DNA from 3 places in the Peribacillus sp. FSL R5-0717 genome. Region 3 is predicted to be linked to each of the others. Evidence: riboswitches for the same ligand, from Rfam matches in the RefSeq annotation. Region 3 holds a riboswitch; each other region holds the start of a gene.
What was found. A riboswitch is a leader RNA that binds a small molecule or an ion and turns the genes downstream of it on or off. The one in region 3 is predicted to bind S-adenosylmethionine.

Region 1 (3,145 bases), 3.4 Mb from region 3:
TGGTTTATCGTTATTTGCCCTAATGAAATTACGCTGGCATCCAGCCTATATAATTATTCTTTCCGGTTTAGTAGGTGTTGTCCTCTATTCATGACAGGTGTCTCACACACAACCATCATTAATTTGGACCGGAATTAAGCAAAAAAATTGAAAAGTGTGAGAAAACTTTATTATGTTTATGTATTTACCATACAGAAAACACCCAGAATCCAATGATTCAGGGTGTTTTAATATTATTGTATTCTCTTTTTAAGAGGTACGTTTCTTCATTTCATCATTTCCCGGCTGAAACCGTGGAAAACCAATCAGGATGGCAATGACGCCACAAAGTCCAATCAGGATTGGGTAATATGAATACGGCAAGATGCTTAACGGAGAAATCTTTGCTACTCCTGCTGCAACAAGCAGTTGTGCTCCATATGGGATCAACCCTTGGATACAACATGCAAAAATGTCAAGGACGCTCGCCGATTTCCTTGGATCAATCCCATACTTTTCAGCAATATTTTTGGCAAGTGGCCCGGCAATGATAATCGAAATCGTGTTATTTGCCGTTGAAAGGTTCGTTAAACCAACAAGCCCCGCAATGCTGAATTCCGCTCCTTTTTTCGATTTGCTATTTCGGGTCACTAGGTGGAGTAAATAGTCGATGCCACCATTATGTTTGATTACAGCTACCATACCTGCAATTAAAATGGCAAGGAAGGAGATTTCATACATTCCCGCCATTCCTTCTCCAACTTTTTGAATGACACCCAACGGTTGATAACTACCATCAGCCAAGCCGATGACTCCGGCAAATACGATTCCGATGGAAAGGACCAAGAACACATTGACTCCTGCCAATGCAGTGACCAATACGCAAAGATATGGAAGAATCTTCACCCAATCATAAGACTGTTGGGAAATGTCAGCTTGTTCACCCATCGTTAAAATTCCTAGGATGGCACATGTGATGATGGCTGCAGGTAAAACGATGAAAAAATTCACTTTAAACTTATCTTTCATTTTCGTTCCCTGAGTTCGGACAGCAGCGATTGTCGTATCTGAAATGAATGAAAGGTTATCCCCAAACATCGCACCACCAATAACGGCCGCCATTGAAAGGGCAAGTGAAATATCAGTTTGTTCACTAATCCCTACCCCGATAGGTGCCAAGGCAACAATCGTGCCCATGCTTGTCCCCATGGATAGAGAAATAAAACAAGCGATGATGAAAATCCCTACCATTAATAGGTTTTGCGGAAAAACAGCTAAGGCAAGATTCACTGTTGATTCAACTGCCCCCATGCCATTGGCAACTTCCGAAAAAGCGCCGGCCAAAAGGAAAATGATAACCATTAACATGATATTGGCGTCACCGGCACCTTTACAGAAGATATCAACTTTTTGATTGAATGTCTCTTTCCGATTCATCGCCAATGCAGCTGCCGATGCAATGGAAATCGCTACAATCACCGGAAATGAATAAAAATCTTTAGTGATGATTCCAGACCCAATAAATAAAATTAAAAATACGACAAATGGGATCAATGCCCATGGATTCCCTTTATTGTTTGCACTCATGATGTACACCTCTTTTTATTTTTCCCGCGACATGTGTCACAGCTCTTATTCTATTAACAGTTTTCGCAAATAACTCCAATTTGAACCTACCTGATTTTCCAGTCATTGAGCTGTAGCAAATAAAACTGGCATAAAAAAGACCCCTTCTATTTAACAACAAGAAGAGGTCTTTTAATTTATAAAAAACACCCTCCTTATCTTTCAGGCAAAAATCAGCCTGCTGGATTTGGCACAGCACTCCATTTAAGTCCGCTGCCGAGACATCTTCGGGCCAGTCCCTCCGTCTCTCTTGATAAGAAGATTACATTATATAATTTTATCAAAAATTACGATGCCTGCCAGAAAAGTACCACGCTGGAAACTTGCCTGAGTTCGTGACATCGAAAGTCGTTTTGAAAAGCAAATATAACAGTACAGCATTTTGTCTATTTTCGCAAGGGTTAATTTTCAAAGTGTTTCACATGCACTCCTTACTGTTTATAAAGAGATCTAAGTTGATTGGAGCAGGTGTGCGAGACTCCTCGGGGAAAAGCGAGTGCCTGGAGGCAACGTCAAATTGTAAAAACCAAAAAAAAAATGTAGACAGACTCGATCTTCATCGAGTTGTCTACATTCTGAGAGGTCTAATGACCTCTCAGCAAATTTGTTGGATTAGGTTAGGTGAATTATTTTTAGTCGAGTTCACATCAGTCGATACTTCAAATGCTTCCATCTGTTCCGAATCGAATGATTTTAAATACTGTTGCAGATATGCAGGATCATTAATGGAAGGATTCAACCAATCTTTTTCATCTTCTGGTTTTAGAATGACAGGCATGCGGTCATGAATGCTGGTCATTAGCTCATTTGGCACAGTTGTTATAACAGAGCACGAATAGATGCTGATGCCCTCAGGAGATTTCCAGGATTCCCAGAGACCGGCCATTCCAAATGGAGCATGATTCTTCATTTTTATCCGCATCGGTATTTTTCTTTCTGGTGTCTTCTTCCATTCATAAAAAGAGTCAGCGATTATCAAGCATCTCTTCTTCTTATACGCATTCCTGAAGCTTGCTTTCTCAGCAATGGTTTCCGCTCTGGCATTGATCATTTTGTAGCCCGCTTTTTCGTCTTTTCCCCAGAAAGGAATGAGTCCCCACCGAAGATATCCAAGCCGGTTCCTTACCCCGTCATTAATGACGGAGAGCACGGATTGGGAGGGAGCAATATTGTAGCTGAATTGGTATTCCTCATCAAATGACCCTTGAATATCAAACCGTTCTTTTATTTCTTCTATGTCAGTGAAAAGAGTGAAACGTCCACACATAATATCGCCACCGTATTAAGATTTATTACAGTGTATCAAATGGAATGGGCAGGCACAAATCAGCTTTCTAAAATCCTGATATCAGTAAATGGTTGATTAAATAATTCGCTGGAAATCAAAAGAGTGCCAAGGACTTCTCTTTCATCTTCTGCTTTAATGATTTCCGACAAAATTAAGGTACTGCCATTCCTCACCGTTACTTTATATTCATTCATGGAATCCCTCCTCAAAAGGCTAGATGGTTGTTATTATAAACCAAAAACCCACAAGTAT
Region 2 (3,145 bases), 1.3 Mb from region 3:
AATTGGTTCTTCAGTAAATTAGCCAGTGCATCATTCGATATCCTTGGTGAGGCAAGTGAATTATCCGCTAATGTAATGGAATCGACCCCTGCTTTTTTCAAAACCTCAGCACCTGTCATGAAACTCTCTATCCCTAGCTTTTTCGGTGGATCAAGCTCAACAAGAATCGTCCGTTCCGTTTTGGCCTTTTCGTAAAGGGGAAGTTCCAATTCCCTATCGTTCACCTCAATTACTTCTATTTCACGGGATTTCGTAAATTTCTCTTTCACGGGAGCCAAACTTCCAATTGCATGCTTTACAGCTTGAATATGCAGTGGAGTCGTTCCACAGCACCCTCCTATGATCGCGGCGCCTTGCTCACGAAGTTCCAGGGCACTAGAACCAAAATATTCCGGGACAGCTTTATAAACGAGCCTCCCATCGACATAATCAGGCAGGCTGGCGTTAGGGTAAATGGCAATCGATGCTTGCTTTGGCAAACTCACTTCTTCCAAGGCCCGAATCATATGATGTGGTCCAAGGCGGCAATTCACACCAACCACATCGGCACCCAATTGCTCGAGTTTTTGAAAGGCTTCATTTAAATGGATTCCATTTTGAAGATTACCCAGTTCATGCATCGAGACATTTGCGATAATCGGCAGTCCGGTTTCATTTTTAACGATTTGCAGGACGGTTTCCAGTTCTTCCAGGTCATAAAATGTTTCCAGGAGAATCCCATCAGGATTTTCCATCAACAGACTGTATAGCTGTTCACGAAAACCCCGTTTTATCTCTTCCATGCTTAAATCCGATTTCCTGATACTCCGCTGTGCCCCTATGGTGCCGAAGACGTATGCCTTACCTTTTGCCGCTTTTTTAGCAAGAATGACTCCCTGGCGATTGATTCTGCTCACTTCATCTTCAAGTCCATACCGCTTCAATTTATTGAAATTGGCTCCGTATGTATTCGATTGAAGGATATCTGCACCAGCTTCCAGATAGGCTCGATGGATGGACTCTATTTGATCTGGGTTCGTGCAGTTTAATTCCTCATAACATTGATCAATGCCATTAGAGTAAAGCAAGGTCCCCATTGCCCCTTCCCCAACCAGCATTCTTTCTTTTAATTCTTTACGAAAATTCATCATTACACCCTCTCTCAAAAACAATCCTGTTTTTGTCGTATTCTATGAGTATGAGAGAAAAGGAAAAAAAACCTTCTCAAAGAAGAAGGTTTTTGAAACATTCTCCTCATCTATCAAGCTCTGCTTGCTGGATTTAGCACCTTTGCGTAAGCTGGTTGCTGAGGTTTCTTCGGGCCAGTCCCTCCACCTCTCTCGATAAGATCCATTTATATAATTTTCATAAGATTTCAAAATTTGATTATATTTAATTTACATTAATAGTCTGTCAATTTCAATACCTGATCGACATTTTTTTCACTTTTGCAAAAATCATTCAATCCTTTGCTGCTTGAACCCTCTTCAAGATCCTTTGTTTCCAGTCTTCCGCTAACGAGTCTAGTGTAAGTAAAGCCTTAGCACCTTCAAGCCCATCCCGTTTATGAAGGATGACCTCTGCTGCGTAATGGACAGAAATTTTTTCTTGTAGACGGTCTATCAGCTCAATCTCGTTTTGTTTATTTATCGTTCCTTCTTGAAGTACTCTTGCAAAATAACCAGTGTAACTCGTTTTCAGTACGTGTTCCAAAAACTTAGGTTCTTGATTGAAGAGGGAAATGGTCGAACAAGGTATCCTCCCTTGGTTAATTTGAACAATCACATCGCCTATTTGATAAATATCGCCGATATACGTTGTTTCTTCCTTCATCCCCGCTATAGTTAAATTTTCACCGAATGCAGGGATATCCAGCTTTTTAGAGAATTTTTCATTCCATAATGAATAATGCTCAAATGGGTAAAAGCACAAAGCCCGATCAGGACCTCCATGGAACTTTACATTACCGACACCATCACCGATTATGCCAGCTTTAGTCACTTTCAAATTATCCTGTGCTTGTTTATCCATGGCTGAAAAGATATCGATATTCGAAAAAATTTCATGTTTCGGCTTCCCCGCATGTAGTGATTCGATTTTTCCATTTTCCATTTTGCATCTTCCATTCATATTAAATTTATATCGTTCTATATGTATAAATTATACTAAAAATCCATTTTATTCAGTACCTTTTTATATGTATATGAAATGAAAAAGCCATATGCGGCGTTAATGGGCTAAATATCATTGATTTCCAGAAAAATTCATAGGTTAGTTTCAGTAATTTAGTTGCTATTTCAGAATTAAATATGGTAGAATATGAACACAATATATAGTCGAAAACTACAACCGTTCGCCTATATGTTGATTTTCACGATTGAATTCCTCATTGTCGCTCTTTAGGGAGCGAATTTTTTTTGCTTTCGTTAATATCCACTAATTCCCTGTAATTCCATTCACTTTCTCGCATCGTGATCGACTCACCTATTTGTACTTTCCTCCCCTCTTTATCAAGACCTTTTCATCTTATTAGAAGCCTGATTCCTTGCAAAAACAAGCAGAAAGCCGAGCGACATCATCCGTCTTCCGCTCAGCTTCCTGTTTACGCTTGTTTCTTTTTTTTCGGTGCCGCTTTCTTCCGGGTCGTCTTTTTCTTTTCCGGTTCATCATGTTTTGTACGGTCTATGGATGCTTGTAATGCCTCCATTAAATCAGTTACATTGTTGGAAACTGGTTCTTTTGTTTTCGCTGTAATCGTCGTCTGTCCCGTTTTCTTCGATTCAATCAATTCTAGTAACGCGGTTCGATAGTCATCGGTGTACTTTGTCGGATCGAAAGTAGTCGTTAATTGATCTATCAATAATACGGCAGTATCGATTTCTTTTTTTACAATGGTATCATTGGCAGGGATATTCGGAACATCCGCTGTGGAGCGGACTTCATCCGGATAATGAATCGTTTCCATAACCAAGGTATTATCAACGACTCGGATTACCGCCATTTGTTCTTTGGAGCGAATGATGATTTTTGCCAACCCCACCTTATTCGATTCCTTGAGGGCCTGCCTCAAAAGGGAATAGGCTTTTATCCCCCCGTCATTTGGGGACATGTAATAACTCCGGTTAAAATAAATGGGATCTATTTCTTCAATTTTAACGAAATCCAC
Region 3 (3,145 bases):
AAAATCCATTTATTCTCCAGGATGTGACCCTTTCTTGTAATGACAAGCAGGATACCGAGCGGAAGCCCGATCAATCCGGAAAATATCAATGAGATGGCTACCATATAAAGTGTGTCACCGAAAGCTGTCGACAGCTGCTCTGCCGTTATTTCCATTCCCCAAAGCGTATTACCCATTTATACTTGCACCTCCTGGACGAGAATCCCCTCATCTTTAATATATTGATAAGCCTTGTCGACCTCATTTTTGCTCCCTGTCACTTCGATGATCAAATTCCCGAAAGGAGTTTCCTGGATTTCAGAAATATTGGCTGATAAGACACTTAAATGAACATCATATTTCTTCGAGATGGTTGATAGTAAAGGAGTACCCGAAGTAGTTCCAATAAAATTAATTTTCCAAATAATCGGGATATGGGACCCTATGCTTTTTAAGAAACTTTGTGGAATTTCGTCATGTATGACCGTTCTCACGAAGTTTTTTGCAATATCCGTTTGCGGCTTGGCAAAAACTTCGAAAACCGAACCTTGTTCAACGACGCAGCCGCCCTCCATGACCGCTACCTTATTGCAAATTTCCCGAATGACAGACATCTCATGAGTGATTAGCAGGATGGTGATATTGTATTCTTTATTAATTTTTTTTAAGAGCTGCAGAACTGCACTCGTTGTTTGTGGATCCAATGCCGACGTAGCTTCATCACACAATAAGATCGATGGATTCGTAGCCAATGCCCTCGCAATGCCGATCCGCTGCTTTTGCCCGCCGGATAATTGTTCCGGATAACTCTTTGCTTTGCTCGATAAGCCAACGAACTCCAACAGCTCGCCTACACGTTTTTGAATTTCCTTAGCTGGAGTTCCCGATAATACCAGCGGCATGGCAATATTATCAAAAACAGTCTTTGAGTTTAGTAAGTTGAAATGCTGAAAGATCATCCCGATTTTTTTCTTTTCTGCCCGTAATTCCTTCGGGCTTAATTTGGTTAAATCCTTGCCACCAACAATTACCGAACCATCTGAAGGATGTTCAAGCAAATTGACCAACCTGATCAACGTACTCTTTCCGGCCCCGCTATAACCGACTACCCCGAATATATCCCCCTTTTCCACTGTCAAGTCAATGCCCTTCAAAGCCTCGACAGTCTGTTTCTTTGTTTGATAAACCTTTTTAACATCCTGAAACTCAATCATCCAATCTCCCCCTTGTTGTTTATTTGTACGCATTCCTTATCCAGAGAGAAGAGCTTTGCAACGTTTCATAATAATAGGGTTACATTTTCGAAATTCACGAGTAAAACTGCAAAATTCACGAGTAACTGCACCAAACTCACGAGTAAGTCTGCAAAATTCACGAGTAAATCCACCAAACTCACGATTATTGCGCGAAACTCACGAGTAATTGCACCCATTCTCAAAATAACCATATACATTTTGAATAAACAAAAGAGGCCTCTTCCGTCATCAGACAGAAGAGGCCTCTTTTAGACATAAAAAAGAGTAAACTCTTAAATTAATTATCTAAGAAAAGCTCCTTCTTATCTTTCAAACTTTCGTCCGTTGGAATTAGCACAGTATTTTTACAAAAGTAAAAACCCGCTGCCGAGGTATCATAGGGCCAAGTCCCTCCACATCTCTTGATAAGAATTAACGTTATATTTAATTATGTCCTTCACTATATATTCTAATTTCGCTAAAGTCAACCATATTTTTCATCGCTATAAATAGTTTCATAGTATAGTGAATCGATACTTTTTTATTATATTAATATATTTTATATTTCTACTTTTATAATGATTTGCTCATTCTCCATACAGGGTATTTTTCATTTTCTTCCCTTATCTTCACCATGCCTGAATTCGTATATAAAGAAATCGCCCTTTGATTATCCGGAGAAACCCTTAATTGATATTCGGATACATTAAATTGCCTGAAAAAGTTTTCTGCGTAGCGGACCAATTCCTTGCCAAGGCCTTTACTGCGGTATTCGGGAATAAGATAAAATAGATTCACATAGCCAATTTCAGTTCCTTCGTACTCCCGAATTTGAAGTTCCATTTGTCCAATCGGTTCTTGGTCCTTTTCAATGATCACCTGTCCATCCGGAAATTTGCGGACCCATTCTTCCATTCGTTGCAGATAGGCATGTTCATCTCCAAAACCAGCTTCAGTTCCAAAACTTACAACAAAGGAATCTTTCCGAAATTTAATGATAGTATCTTTATCTTTGTCCGTATCAATGGTACGAAAGATCAACTTCATCCACCCCTATCATTTTAGTGAAATAGTTTTCAAGCAGGGAGTACTTTCTTTTTCATAAATAAAAGTCTTAAAGGGGCCCTTTTGTTTTTGTGCCTTGATGAAAAAACATCTGCCATCTTTCATTCGCACATTTCCAGATTGAACTTCTTAAGGTATGTTCCAGCTTATCTTCATCAAAAATCCGGTATGTAATTAACACGGTATCATCAGACAATGGATGCATCTCAAATTGACTTAGGGTCATGTTCACCGATCCGGCACCCTCTTGCCCCATAAAATCGCTTTTTGACCATATGTTACCCGAACTGCCGAACTCAAAGAAATCATCTTTCAATAATGATGAAAGCTCTTCTGGAGATGTACGAACTTCAAATTTTAACAATTTCTCCTCCAGCTTATACAAATGCTCTTTTAATAATGAAGATTCCCTGTCCATTCATCTTGTCCTCCTTTTTCAACTATTGGTGAAGTTCATGATCAATGCTGGCAAAGATTTTATATCCAGTTGGTTTGGTTATAATTGCGGTCAGCAGCATTTTTTTCTTTTTTTATTTGGCTGTTTTTCCATACTTTGTTGCTATTTACCAAGTAATGTAGAGTGGTTGATTTCCCCTCCAGATGCTCGCTTTCCGCGGGGCGGGCGGTGAGCCTCCTCGGCGTAAACGCCTGTGGGGTCTCACCTGTCCCGCTGCTCCCGCAGGAGTCTCGCACTTCCGCTCCAATCAACCTTAAATCGTTTCGTTTTAAAAACAACAATCTTTACGAAAAGAGCCTTTCTTTTTTAACCGTTTTGCCCTACCTATTTTCTTATTAAGAAACTGGACTCACGACGGATTTTTCTAAGTGTTAAGAACATTTATTCCACAATACTAGCGGCCATTCCT

Region 1: it holds a riboswitch for S-adenosylmethionine, as region 3 does, so the genes downstream of both, NYE65_RS23510 (Na+/H+ antiporter NhaC family protein) here and NYE65_RS07305 (methionine ABC transporter ATP-binding protein) in region 3, are expected to answer to the same signal.
Region 2: it holds a riboswitch for S-adenosylmethionine, as region 3 does, so the genes downstream of both, NYE65_RS00895 (bifunctional homocysteine S-methyltransferase/methylenetetrahydrofolate reductase) here and NYE65_RS07305 (methionine ABC transporter ATP-binding protein) in region 3, are expected to answer to the same signal.

What each region holds. Positions count from the first base shown of each region.
Region 1 covers NZ_JBBOOF010000001.1:4,904,278-4,907,422, reverse strand. Annotated here, with positions in the region: gene NYE65_RS23515 (chromate transporter) at 1-94, shown strand, start outside; gene NYE65_RS23510 (Na+/H+ antiporter NhaC family protein) at 250-1,566, opposite strand; SAM riboswitch class I at 1,758-1,865, opposite strand; gene NYE65_RS23505 (SOS response-associated peptidase) at 2,201-2,872, opposite strand; gene NYE65_RS23500 (hypothetical protein) at 2,932-3,087, opposite strand.
Region 2 covers NZ_JBBOOF010000001.1:192,983-196,127, forward strand. Annotated here, with positions in the region: gene NYE65_RS00895 (bifunctional homocysteine S-methyltransferase/methylenetetrahydrofolate reductase) at 1-1,127, opposite strand, end outside; SAM riboswitch class I at 1,231-1,329, opposite strand; gene NYE65_RS00900 (MOSC domain-containing protein) at 1,441-2,091, opposite strand; gene ku (non-homologous end joining protein Ku) at 2,582-3,145, opposite strand, start outside.
Region 3 covers NZ_JBBOOF010000001.1:1,500,700-1,503,844, forward strand. Annotated here, with positions in the region: gene NYE65_RS07300 (methionine ABC transporter permease) at 1-155, opposite strand, end outside; gene NYE65_RS07305 (methionine ABC transporter ATP-binding protein) at 177-1,193, opposite strand; SAM riboswitch class I at 1,535-1,646, opposite strand; gene NYE65_RS07310 (GNAT family N-acetyltransferase) at 1,788-2,255, opposite strand; gene NYE65_RS07315 (nuclear transport factor 2 family protein) at 2,329-2,697, opposite strand.